Regions from separate parts of the Methylovorus glucosotrophus genome, predicted to be linked through region 3. Evidence: predicted binding sites of a transcription regulator. Region 3 holds the regulator's gene; each other region holds the start of a gene.

Region 1 (3,117 bases), on a different contig from region 3:
GCTGGTCAATGTGAAATCGGCACCAAGTTCAGCACTCTGGTACAACGTGCCGACTGGACCCAATTGCTGAAGTACGTGGTGCTGAACACCGCTCACGCTTACGGCAAAACCGCCACCTTCATGCCTAAGCCTATCGTTGGCGACAACGGTTCCGGCATGCACGTGCACCAATCCGTATGGAAAGATGGCAAGAACCTGTTCGCAGGCAACGGCTACGCTGGCCTGTCCGAGTTCGCCCTTTACTACATCGGCGGTATCATCAAGCACGCTCGCGCGCTGAATGCGATCACCAATCCAGGCACCAACTCCTACAAGCGTCTGGTTCCAGGCTTTGAAGCTCCAGTTAAGCTGGCCTACTCTGCCAAGAACCGTTCAGCTTCGATCCGTATTCCTTTCGTGCACTCCGACAAGGCTCGCCGCGTTGAAGCTCGCTTCCCTGATCCTACTGCCAACCCATACCTGGCATTCAGCGCCCTGCTGATGGCTGGTCTGGACGGCGTACAGAACAAGATTCACCCAGGTGAGCCAGCAACCAAGGATCTCTACCATCTGCCTCCTGAGGAAGATGCAGCGATCCCAACCGTTTGCTCCTCGCTGGAACAAGCACTGGAATATCTGGACAAGGATCGCGAGTTCCTCACCCGTGGTGGTGTGTTCTCCGATGACTGGATCGACAGCTACATCGCATTGAAGATGGAAGAAGTCACCAGAATGCGCATGACACCGCATCCTATCGAGTTCGCCATGTACTACAGCTGCTAATCACAGCATGTTAAAAAAGGCGGGGCAACCCGCCTTTTTTATTGCCTGCCACTCTTGCGCACCTGTTAACTGGCGTGCGTTGCCACCTCGTGGCTTCTCATCTAAACTCAATGCATGAAATTTCTATTGCTGTGTTGCGGCTTGCTAGCTGGATTGACGGTGCAAGCGGCCGATATCTATAAATGCGTTGATGAGTCGGGCCAACCGACATTCACGGACGCCAAAACGCGGACCCTCTACAAGAATTGCCAGCTTTTCCTGAAAGGCGACAATGCCTTGCCCGTGCCCTCAGGCAAAAAAGAGCGGGCAAGAACGCCTACGCCTTCGGACTTTCCCAAGGTAGACAGGAGCACGCAAACCCGCCGGGATGATACCCGCCGGCAGATTTTGCAGGATGAACTCGCCACTGAGAAAAAAGCGCTGGAAGAAGCAAGGCAAGCTTATAACGAAGGCAGCGCGAACCCAGAGGTGTATCGCACTGCCGATGGCAAGACCTGGAGAAACGTCACAAAATTTGAAGAAAAAATGCGCCGGCTGAAAGCCGATGTCGACACGCACGAAAACAATGTAAAGCTGCTGCAAAAAGAGCTCAATGGCATGAAATAAGCTGAATTTTCATGGTGTTGCGTGTTAAAGATGCAGATTCAACATCCTTAAGGTCAATCTTATGCAACGCTTTTTCACCGCCTTGACGCCATGCTCTGGCCTGGCTTTTGCTTAACCACTGCCATGGTACATATTATTCCTCCCACATTCGCTGGTCTCGAACATCTCGCCACTGCCGTCATCCTGCTGGATGATTCCCGCAAGGTCATATATGCCAATCCGGGGGCTGAAATCCTGTTTGCATTAAGCGCCAAACAGATTACCGGGCTGGATATTTTTCAGGTATTTCCAGAATGCGAAATCCTGCATTCAGCGGTGGAAAATGCGATCAGCAATCGCAGTCCATTTCGCGAACATGAGTTTCTCATCACCACCATGCGCCAAAGTTCTGTCGCTGTCACTTGCACGGTGACCCCGGTGGATGTGAATCCGGCCTGCCTGGTACTTGAGTTCCAGCAGATGGATCAACAATTGCGCATTGCGCGCGAGGAACGCATGCTCATCCAGCAGCAAGCGAACGCTGAGCTGCTACGCAATCTTGCCCACGAGATCCGTAATCCGCTGGGCGGACTGCGCGGGGCGGCACAATTGCTGGAGCATGAACTGCCACAGGTCAATTTGCGCGAATACACCCAAGTCATCATCAAAGAAGCGGATCGCCTGCAGTCGCTGATGGATCGCTTGTTGGTGCCGCACCGGGTTCCCAAATACGAGCCAACCAACATCCATGAAGTGCTCGAGCGCGTGCGCAGCCTGTTGCTGGCGGAGTCACCCAAAGCCATTATGGTAAAGCGCGACTACGATACCAGCCTGCCCGAGCTGATTGGCGATCGTGAGAAACTGATACAAGCCGTACTTAATATCGCCCGCAACGCTGCACAGGCCATGCAGGGGACGGGGCAGATCACACTACGCACCCGCGCCGAACGGCAGGTAACGTTAGCCAAGAAACGCTACCGGGTGGCGATACGCCTGCAGATTATCGACAACGGCCCTGGGATTCCTCCTGATATCCGCGACCGCATTTTTTACCCACTGGTCTCCGGCCGCGAAGGTGGCTCCGGCCTCGGGCTGACGCTGGCACAGACATTCATCACCCAGCATCACGGCATGATTGAATGCGAGAGCGAACCAGGCAAAACCTGTTTCACCATTCTGCTACCCATCGAAACGACCGCCATGAAAGGCTTTATTGCCAAGCAGTAAACTCACGTAGAACACATGAACGATTTTAAACACACAGGCAAGCTATGAAACCTATCTGGATTATTGACGACGACAAATCGATACGCTGGGTCTTTGAAAAAGCGCTGGCGCGCACCGACATGGATTTCAAGACCTTTGCCTCCGTGCCCGAGGCACTCAATGCGCTTACCCGGGAAGAACCACAAGTGATTGTCAGCGACATTCGCATGCCCAACGGTTCTGGCCTCGACTTCCTTGATGAGGTGAAAAAACGCCTGCCTGAGATTCCTGTCATCATCATGACGGCATACTCCGATCTCGAAAGTGCCGTTGCGGCATTTCAGGGTGGCGCTTTTGAATATCTGGCCAAGCCTTTTGATGTAGATCAGGCGATTGAGATCATCCGGCGCGCCGTTGAAGAAAGCATGCGTCAGGCCACGGAAGCCGTTACACCAGAAGCGACACCCGAAATCATTGGCCAGGCCCCGGCCATGCAGGAGGTATTTCGCGCGATTGGCCGCTTGAGCCGTTCGCATGCCACCGTACTCATTAATGGCGAATCAG
Region 2 (3,117 bases), 120 kb from region 3:
CGCATTACAAGCCCACCGCCGACAAAACCGATGCGCGGCAGCCTTTGCATTTACTCACCGGACGCCTGCGCGACCAGTGGCATGGCATGAGCCGCACCGGCACCGTGGCCCAGCTGTTCAACCATGTGGATGAGCCAGTGATTTCGCTCAACCAGCAAGACATGGAGCGGCGCCAGATCAAGCCCGGCGACCTGGTCAAGGTCAGCAACAAACGTGGCAGCCTGACATTGCGGGCGCAACCATCCGATGAGATCCAGCCGGCGCAGAGTTTTATTCCCATGCACTGGGGCAGCCAGTTCATGAGCGGGCTGGGCTGCAATGCGCTGATGCCATCGGCGTTTGACAAAATCTCACGCCAGCCCGAACTCAAGCACACCGCGGTCAAGCTGGAGAAAGTCGAGCTGCCATGGCAGATGACCGTGATGCGCAACTGTGACGATATGCAGTTGCTGGAGGCGATTCGCCGCCTGCTGCCCGGTTTCGACTATGCGAGTTGTGGGCTTTATGGGCGCGGCAACGGCATGGTCGTGCTGCAAGCCGCCCATCATGCAGCCCCCGATGCCGCGGTGATAGATGCGCTGGATGCACTGCTTGGTATGACAGAAGGTGCACCCATGCTGAATTATCAGGATGCACGGCGCGGTATCAGCAAGCGTATTCTGGTGGAGCCCGACGTCGCGACCGGTCGCCAGCAAGTGGCCGGTGTGCGGCTGATAGGCGAAACCCTGGCCGCCGAGTGGCTGCGCGAAGTCATGACGGAAGGCCAGTTCAGCGATGAGCTCAGGCGCTGGGCGCTGGCGCCATTGAGTGCGCCACCCACCGGCCAGAGGAGTCGCGGCAAGATTGTATGCAATTGTCTGAATGTGGCAGAGAACGAAATTATTGATACCATACAGATGGGCGCTGATTTCATTACCCTGCAAAACAAGCTGAAATGCGGTACGCAATGCGGTTCCTGCGTGCCCGAACTGAAAAAACTGGTACAACTGCACGGCAGAACTGCCGCTTAACCATAAGGACAATCCATGAAATTCGTTTACATCGGCCTGCTGCTGGCCGCCCTCACTCCTTTCGCCCATGCCGCCGACAGTGAGGCGCAAGACATCACCGGCACCACCGACAAGGGCGAGAAAGTCGTGCTCCACCCCAACGGCCGCTGGGAATTCGTGGATACGGCAAAAGCAGCTGAAGCCAAGGAAATCGCCAAGCAGTTCCCGGAAAACCAGGGCTGTCCATCTAATATGCAAGGCGGCTTCCTCGGCTTTGGTCGTTGCATTCCGCAAGGCGACAAGGATTACAACCGCGGCTCCATGAGCGGCAAGGGTCGTTAAGCCATTCCTGATAGGTGCTCTTTGAAATAGCGTTCATTTTTTAAAGAGCACGGTTTATTTCCTCGATCCAGCGCATACTAAAAGCCAAGTTAGCCTTCACTCCCGGTGTGCGCTGGGCTGAAGCAGTACCACGCTATTCCCCCACAGCCTGAAAACAGGCTCAGCAGTCGTTTGCTGGCATGGTTCATGCTGGTATTCATGGCCGTGGCAGGTCATGTTGGCCTGCCATCTGAATAAGTCCAAGAACGTTCGTGACCCAAAGATTCATGACCCAAAGATTCGTGACTCAAGACTCGTGAACTTAAGAACAGTTGTGAAGGATTCGCATGGCCATACGCGTTGCATTGCACCACAAGACCAGCTACACCTTTGATCGCCTGGTTAATCTCTCTCCGCATGAAGTACGGCTCAAGCCCGCGGCCCACGCCCGCACGCCGGTGTTGTCGTACTCGCTGACGGTAAACCCGGAAAAGCACTTCATCAACTGGCAGCAGGATCCCTACGGCAATTACATTTCACGCTTTGTGTTCCCGGAAAAAGTCACCCAGCTGGACTTCACAGTGACGCTGGTGGCCGATATGACGGTCATCAACCCCTTCGATTTTTTCGTGGAAAAATACGCCGAGCAGTTTCCTTTTGCCTATACCGAACAACTGGAATACGAACTCGCGCCCTACCTGAAAGCGGAACCGGCAGGCCCGAGGCTGGCCAAGTGGCTGGACGACACGCGCAGCCAGCTATTGGGGGCACCACTCAGCATTGCCAATTTCCTGGTGGCCATCAACCAGCGTCTGCAAGGCGATATCGGCTATCTGGTGCGCATGGAGCCCGGCGTGCAAACGCCGGAAGAAACGCTGGAAAAACGCAGTGGCTCCTGCCGCGACAGCGCCTGGCTGCTGGTGCAGATACTGCGCCACCTTGGCCTGGCGGCACGTTTTGTCTCCGGCTATCTGATTCAGCTCACCGCCGACATCAAGGCGCTGGATGGGCCCAGTGGCACCGAGGTGGACTTCACCGATCTGCATGCATGGACCGAAGTGTATATCCCCGGCGCCGGATGGATAGGCCTGGACCCGACCTCCGGCTTGCTGGCAGGCGAAGGCCATATTCCGCTGGCGTGTACCGCCATGCCCGCCTCGGCCGCGCCGGTAACCGGCTTTACCGATATCGCAGAAGTTACGTTTCACCATGAAATGAGTGTCACGCGCATACACGAAGACCCGCGCGTCACCAAACCCTATAGTGAAGAAGACTGGGAAAAGATAGACCAGATAGGTCAGCAGGTAGACCGTGATCTGCAAAAGCAGGATGTGCGGCTGACACAGGGCGGCGAGCCCACCTTTGTATCGATCGATGACATGGACGGCCCCGAGTGGAACACCCAGGCACATGGCGACAAGAAACGTGAGCTCGCAGGCAAGCTGGCGCTGCGGCTGAAAGAGCGCTTCAGCCAGGGCGGGCTGCTGCATTATGGCCAGGGCAAATGGTACCCGGGCGAGCCTTTGCCGCGCTGGGCCATCAATATGTACTGGCGTGTGGATGGCCAGCCCATGTGGAACGATGCCTCGCTGTTTTCCAGGGATGGTCAGCCGGAGAATTACGACGTAGCCGAGGCAAGGCTTTTTGCCACCAGCCTGGTGGAAACATTGGGTCTGCCCCCGGCCTGCATGATAGAAGCGTATGAGGATGTCATGCAGCAAGCCTTGCTGGAGCAACGCCTGCCGGACAATGTTGACCCCCTGCAGGCCGACCTTGCTGCCAGCGAAGAACGCAAACGCTTGGCGCA
Region 3 (3,117 bases):
AGGTCGGTGGAAAACAGATTGTGGATGGCTTTCTTGAGCTCTGGCTTGGGCAGGCTGCGCAAGTAATCCATCTCGGCACAGCCCAACACCTGCACGCGGTTGGGGTGTACAAAATTCAGGTGCCCGATCAGTGCCAGCGAGGGCTTGGTCACCGTTTCACTGGTGAGCAGGTTTTCACCGCCATTCAGCCCGGAAACCCAGGTGAGCTTGAGATTGCGGCGCATATCCCGGTAAAGCTGTGCAACACTGATGGTAGCCATATGATTACCTTATGTTCGGCAGGGACAAGGCAACTGGCGGTACGTAAGACAACACGCCTTTGCCTTGTCCCCGGTTTAGACCTTTATTCCGCAGCCGCCTGGTGCTTGAGGGCACCGTTGGCCTTGTGATGGTCGCTTACTTTTTCCTTGTGCTTCAGAACCTGGCGATCCAGCTTGTCAGCCAGCGCGTCAATCGCGCCGTACATATTTTCACCGCTGCTTTCGGCATGGATATCGTGACCCGGCACATGAATGGTGGCTTCCACTTTCTGCGCCAGCTTCTCTACGCTCATGGTGACTTTGACGTCAATCACATGGTCGAAGTGGTTACTCACGCGCTCAAGCTTGCTCTGCACATATTCGCGCAGGGCTGGGGTAACGTCGAGATGGTGTCCGGTGAGATGCAGGTTCATGATTTACTCCTTCAGGTAAAACGCAGATCAAAGCGATCTGCGCTGGTTGGCCGCGGGTATCTGCAAAGACTCGCGGTATTTGGCAATGGTGCGACGAGCAACCACGATGCCCTGTTTACCCAGGATATCCGTGATCTGGTTATCCGACAGCGGCTTTTTCGGGTTCTCTTCGCTGACCATTTGTTTGATCAGGGCGCGTATGGCAGTGGCGGAACAAGCGCCCCCGGATTCGGTAGCCACATGGCTGCCAAAGAAATATTTAAGCTCGTAAACACCGCGTGGGGTGAGCATGTACTTGCGCGTGGTGACGCGTGACACCGTGGATTCGTGCAGGCCCAGCTCATCGGCAATCTCGCGCAGCACCAGGGGGCGCATGGCGACCTCGCCGTGCTCAAAGAAATTGCGCTGGCGATCCACAATCGCCTGAGAAACGCGCAGGATGGTGGAGAAGCGCTGCTGGATGTTCTTGATCATCCACTTGGCTTCCTGCATCTGGCTCATCAGGTATTGGCTCGAGCTTTCGCGATTGCGCTTGAGGATGCCGGCATACAGCTGGTTGATGCGCAGCTTGGGCACGACTTCGTCGTTCAGATGGGCCAGCCAGACACCTTTGATTTTCTTCACCACGATTTCGTGCTGAATGTAATGATCAGACGTGATTTTGCTGAATTCACCACCTGGGCGGGGATTGAGTTGCAGCACCAGCTGTTGCACTTCGCGCAATACATCATCGTCGCAGGCCAGCAATTTTTTCAGTTTTGCGTAATCGCGGGCTGCCAGCAGGGGCAAGTGCGTTTCGGCAACCTTGATGGCGAGATCCACATAAGGCGTATCTGGTGGCAAGGCGCGCAATTGCAAGGACAGGCACTCTGCCAGATTGCGCGCGCCTATGCCGGGTGGGTCCAGGTTCTGGATATGCTTGAGCGCCGTCTGCAACTCCAGCATGTCGATTTCGAGTTCCGGCGGCAGCATGTCGGCCAGCTCTTCCAGCGACTGCTCCAGATAACCGTCGTCGGTAATGGTATCGACCAGCAGCATGGACAAGGTCTGGTCGCGCTCGGACAGTGGCAACAGCTTGAGCTGACCTAGCAGATGATCGCGCAGGCTGAGGCTGACCGCTTCCTGGTAGCTGAAATCATTGTCATCGTCATTGCCGGAGCTGCTGTCTTCCCAGCGGTTACTGCCGCTGCTGCTGCCGAATTCAAAATAGTCATCGCCACCAAATTCATCCTGGCGGGGAGCTTCCTCCGGTGTGGCGGCCACGCTGGGCTCAGGGGCTACTGGCGCTGCAATGAAGTTGTCGGGGATTTCCAGCGGTTCTTCGATCTTGTCAGCGCGTTCCAGCAATGGATTCGCCTGCAGCAGGGTTTCCAGCTCCTGATTGAGCTCCTGCGTGGATAGCTGCAACAAACGGATGGACTGCTGCAGTTGCGGAGTCAGCGCCAGGTGTTGCGAAAATTTGAGTTGTAAGCTTTGCTTCATACGTGGGGGCCGCCAAATGTGTGCTTAGAGGCGGAAGTCCTTACCAAGATACACTTCTCTTACGCTATCGTTGTGAATAATTTCGCTGGGCTTGCCTGCCGCGAAGACGCGTCCTTCATTGACGATATAGGCGCGGTCGCAAATACCTAATGTTTCCCGCACGTTGTGGTCGGTGATCAGCACGCCGATATTGCGTTCGGTCAAAAAGCGGATGATCTTCTGAATGTCCAGCACGGCGATGGGGTCGATGCCGGCAAATGGCTCATCCAGCAGAATGAAGCTGGGGTTGGTGGCCAGGCAGCGGGCGATTTCAACGCGGCGGCGTTCACCGCCGGACAGGCTGACCGCCATGCTGTTGCGGATATGCGTGATATGCAGTTCCTGCAGCAGCGATTCCAGCTGGTTCTCCATCTGTTCTGGCGCCAGTTTCTGCAACTCCAGAATCGCCATGATGTTTTCGGCCACCGTCATCTTGCGGAAAATCGAGGGCTCCTGCGGCAGATAGGCGAGGCCCAGGCGCGCACGACGGTGTATGGGCAGACGGCTCAGATCCTTGCCATCCAGCAGAATGCGCCCATCATCCAGGGCCACCAGACCTACCATCATGTAAAAGCTGGTGGTCTTGCCTGCGCCGTTGGGGCCCAGCAAGCCTACCACTTCGCCGCTATTGAGTTGCAGCGAAATATCCTGCACCACCGTGCGGGATTTATATTTCTTGCGCAGACCTTCTACGATTAATTGGCTCATGTTTACTCAGGTATATCGTGTTGCACGCCAGACTGACGGATTGTCAGCATGGCAGGTTAATTGGCCGTCGCGCCATCGGTGCCAGCCGGTTTTTTCTTGGGCTGAATAACGGCACGTACACGCCCGGTCGGCGTGGCAGGCGTTGCTGCCTGGCTACCACCGCCAATCACCTCGGCATATTCGGCATTGGCGTCATACATGATGTAGTCACCATG
Region 4 (3,117 bases), on a different contig from region 3:
GCGCCTGCGTGCAGCGTCGCGCAATTACAGTCAGCGTTTCTGGGATGCCAGCTCGCTGGAAGTTGCTATCCGTGAAAACGGTGTCTCCACTCCGATGTCGCGCCTTGCCAATCAGGCAGTCGAAGCCGCAGAACATCATCAGCGTCACGCTTCCAAGCGCTTGGCTGATGCCTGCAATCAGGATGAATTTGTCGCACGCAGCATGCGTCGCGTTATCAGCGATGAGGGTGCGCGGCTGGAAAACGGCTTGACCATCCTGGCATCGGTCGGCAGCGTGTCACCCTTCGTTGGTCTGTTTGGTACCGTATGGGGTATTTACCACGCGCTGGCCAGCATCAGCATGAGCGGTCAGGCGACCCTGGATAAGGTGGCAGGCCCGGTAGGTGAAGCGCTGATCATGACGGCATTTGGTCTGGCCGTGGCGATTCCTGCAGTGCTGGCTTACAACGCGCTGGTGCGCAACAATCGCGTGCTGATGGCGCAACTGGACAGCTTTGCCAACGATCTGCATGTGCTGCTGACCACGGGTGCTCCGCTGACTCATGGCAATACGCCAGGAGAAAGCGCACTAAAGCCCCAAAGTCACCTTAAAGAGGTGACAGCATGATAGGTTCAGGCAACGGTTTTGGCTCGGGCAGCCATTCTGCCCCGATGGCCGAGATTAATACCACGCCGCTGGTGGATGTGATGCTGGTGCTGCTGGTGATCTTCATCATCACCGCGCCTTTGCTGACCCACGCTGTACGCATTGACTTGCCGCAAGCCAGCAGCCAGCCTCTTCCAGAAAAACCCGAGTCCTTCACCATCTCGATTGATAACGCCGGGCAGATTTACTGGAACGATACCCCGCTGGTAGAAGGCGAGCTGGTGCTCAAGCTGGAGCAGGCTTCCAAGAAAGAGCCGCAGCCTGATATCAATCTGCGTGCCGACAAGGAAACCCGCTACGAAGTCATCGCCAAGGTGATGGCAGATGCCAAGAATGCGGGCGTGCAAAAGCTGGGGTTTGTTAGCGAGCCTGCTGCAAACTAATCTCTGTCTGCTGTCTCTTGCATTAACAAAACCCCGTCTCTTGACGGGGTTTTGCTTTTGGGCTGTCCACATTCGCACATTAAACGGGCTTGTTTTTTGCTAGACTAGATGACAAGTCGTCACTGTGCGCTGCGCGCCTGCTGGTATTTTGAGCGGATTTTCCTGCCTGGGAATGTCATCTCCAGATCACGGTGGGCCGTTAGCCTGTACTGAATCTCCAGATATATGACAGGAATCTAACCGCCATGATAAGTTCAAATGCGTCCCAGCCCTCCGAGTTCACTCCCACCGTTACTACTGAAAAAACCCCGATAGCACAGGCTTTACAGAACCACCTGATATTTTCGGCATTCAAAACCAGTGCAACGGCAACGCCTCGTGACTGGTATGCCACGACCGCCTATACCGTTCGCGACCATGTGGTGGAACGCTGGGTCAAGACCTCTGAGGCTTATCAGGAGCGTGACCCCAAGCGCGTGTATTACCTCTCTCTGGAGTTCCTGATTGGGCGTATGTTGTCCAATGCTGCCCTAAATCTGGGCATAGCACCGGAAGTGAGCGAAGGCCTGCACGCGCTGGGGCGCGATATGGAGCAGGTGGTGGAGATGGAAACCGACGCTGCGCTGGGTAATGGCGGCCTGGGGCGTCTGGCCGCCTGTTTCCTTGATTCCATGGCCAGCATGGATATCCCCGGCACTGGCTATGGCATTCGCTATGAATACGGCATGTTCCGCCAGTCCATCAGCCATGGTCAGCAGATCGAAAATCCGGACAACTGGCTGCGCTACGGCAATATCTGGGAATTCCAGCGCCCCGAGAGTACCTATATCGTGCGGTTCTTCGGGCATGTGGTGGAGTTCCCCACCGAGCAGGGCATTGAATATCACTGGGTGGATTCCGAGGCTGTTGTCGCCATGGCCTATGATGTGCCGATTCCCGGCTATGGTACGGAAACCGTGAACAACCTGCGTTTGTGGTCGGCCAAGGCTACGCGTGAGTTTGACCTCATGCATTTCAACGATGGCAATTACGAAAAAGCCGTGGAAGAGCGCAATGCCACCGAGAATATCTCCAAGGTGCTTTATCCAAATGACACCTCGGTCTCAGGCAAGGAGCTCCGCCTCAAACAGCAGTATTTCTTTGTCTCCGCCTCGATTCAGGACATCCTGCGCCGTTTCCTTGCCAATCATCACGACTGGAACATGCTGCCGGAAAAAGTGGCGATTCAGCTGAACGACACCCATCCGGCGATTGCCGTGGCCGAAATGATGTATCAGCTGGTCGATGTACACCGGCTGGAGTGGAGCCATGCGTGGAAGCTGGTGGTCAAGATTTTTGCCTACACCAACCACACGCTGATGCCGGAAGCGCTGGAGACCTGGTCGGTTGATCTTTTCGGCCGTCTGTTGCCGCGCCATCTGGGCATCATTTACAAGATCAATCATGAATTTTTGCAGATGGTGAATCACCGCTTCCCCGGCGATACCGATCTGCTGAGCCGCGTATCCATCATTGATGAAACCCACGGCCGCCGCGTGCGCATGGCGCACCTGGCCGTGATCGGCAGTCACACGGTCAATGGCGTTGCCGCGCTGCACAGCGAGCTGCTCAAAACCACCTTGTTTGCCGATTTCAACCGGATTTATCCCGGCAAATTCATCAACATCACCAATGGCATTACTCCGCGCCGCTGGCTTAACCAGTGCAATCCAGGGCTCACCGCCTTGCTTGCCAAGGTGATAGGCGAGGGCTTTCACAAAGACCTGAGCAAGTTGCAGGGCATCGTGCCCCTGGCCGAGGATGCCGATTTCCGTCAGGCATTCCGCGAGATCAAGCTACAGAACAAGATCCGCCTCGCTGCCCGCATTACCAAGCTCACGGGCATCAGCCTCAACCCCAATAGCCTGTTCGATGTGCAGATCAAGCGCATACACGAATACAAGCGTCAGCTGCTTAACATGCTGCATGTCATCACCCTGTACAACCGCATCCGTAGTGGCAAGGCCGAGAGCATTACGCCGCGCACGGTGATTTTTGGGGGCAAGGCTGCCCCGGGCTACTGGATGGCCAAGCTGATTATTCGCTTGA

What was found. Region 3 encodes sigma-54, which starts transcription at its own class of promoters, with help from an activator protein. Its sites were predicted from a motif close to TGGCACNNTTCCTGCT; they were not measured.
Region 1: a site for sigma-54 is predicted at 1,465-1,480, ahead of glnL (nitrogen regulation protein NR(II)). Genes of this name have one in related genera too.
Region 2: a site for sigma-54 is predicted at 1,507-1,522, ahead of FNL37_RS12375 (transglutaminase family protein). Genes of this name have one in related genera too.
Region 4: a site for sigma-54 is predicted at 1,115-1,130, ahead of FNL37_RS05465 (glycogen/starch/alpha-glucan phosphorylase). Genes of this name have one in related genera too.

Annotation. Positions count from the first base shown of each region.
Region 1 is NZ_VMSE01000001.1:460,256-463,372, reverse strand. It holds gene glnA (type I glutamate--ammonia ligase) at 1-762, shown strand, start outside; gene FNL37_RS02080 (DUF4124 domain-containing protein) at 877-1,368, shown strand; gene glnL (nitrogen regulation protein NR(II)) at 1,492-2,574, shown strand; gene ntrC (nitrogen regulation protein NR(I)) at 2,619-3,117, shown strand, end outside.
Region 2 is NZ_VMSE01000002.1:265,090-268,206, reverse strand. It holds gene FNL37_RS12385 (nitrate reductase) at 1-1,010, shown strand, start outside; gene FNL37_RS12380 (hypothetical protein) at 1,026-1,331, shown strand; gene FNL37_RS12375 (transglutaminase family protein) at 1,658-3,117, shown strand, end outside.
Region 3 is NZ_VMSE01000002.1:144,668-147,784, forward strand. It holds gene hprK (HPr(Ser) kinase/phosphatase) at 1-260, opposite strand, end outside; gene hpf (ribosome hibernation-promoting factor, HPF/YfiA family) at 344-673, opposite strand; gene FNL37_RS11655 (RNA polymerase factor sigma-54) at 701-2,155, opposite strand; gene lptB (LPS export ABC transporter ATP-binding protein) at 2,180-2,902, opposite strand; gene lptA (lipopolysaccharide transport periplasmic protein LptA) at 2,959-3,117, opposite strand, start outside.
Region 4 is NZ_VMSE01000001.1:1,157,200-1,160,316, forward strand. It holds gene FNL37_RS05455 (MotA/TolQ/ExbB proton channel family protein) at 1-607, shown strand, start outside; gene FNL37_RS05460 (ExbD/TolR family protein) at 604-1,029, shown strand; gene FNL37_RS05465 (glycogen/starch/alpha-glucan phosphorylase) at 1,275-3,117, shown strand, end outside.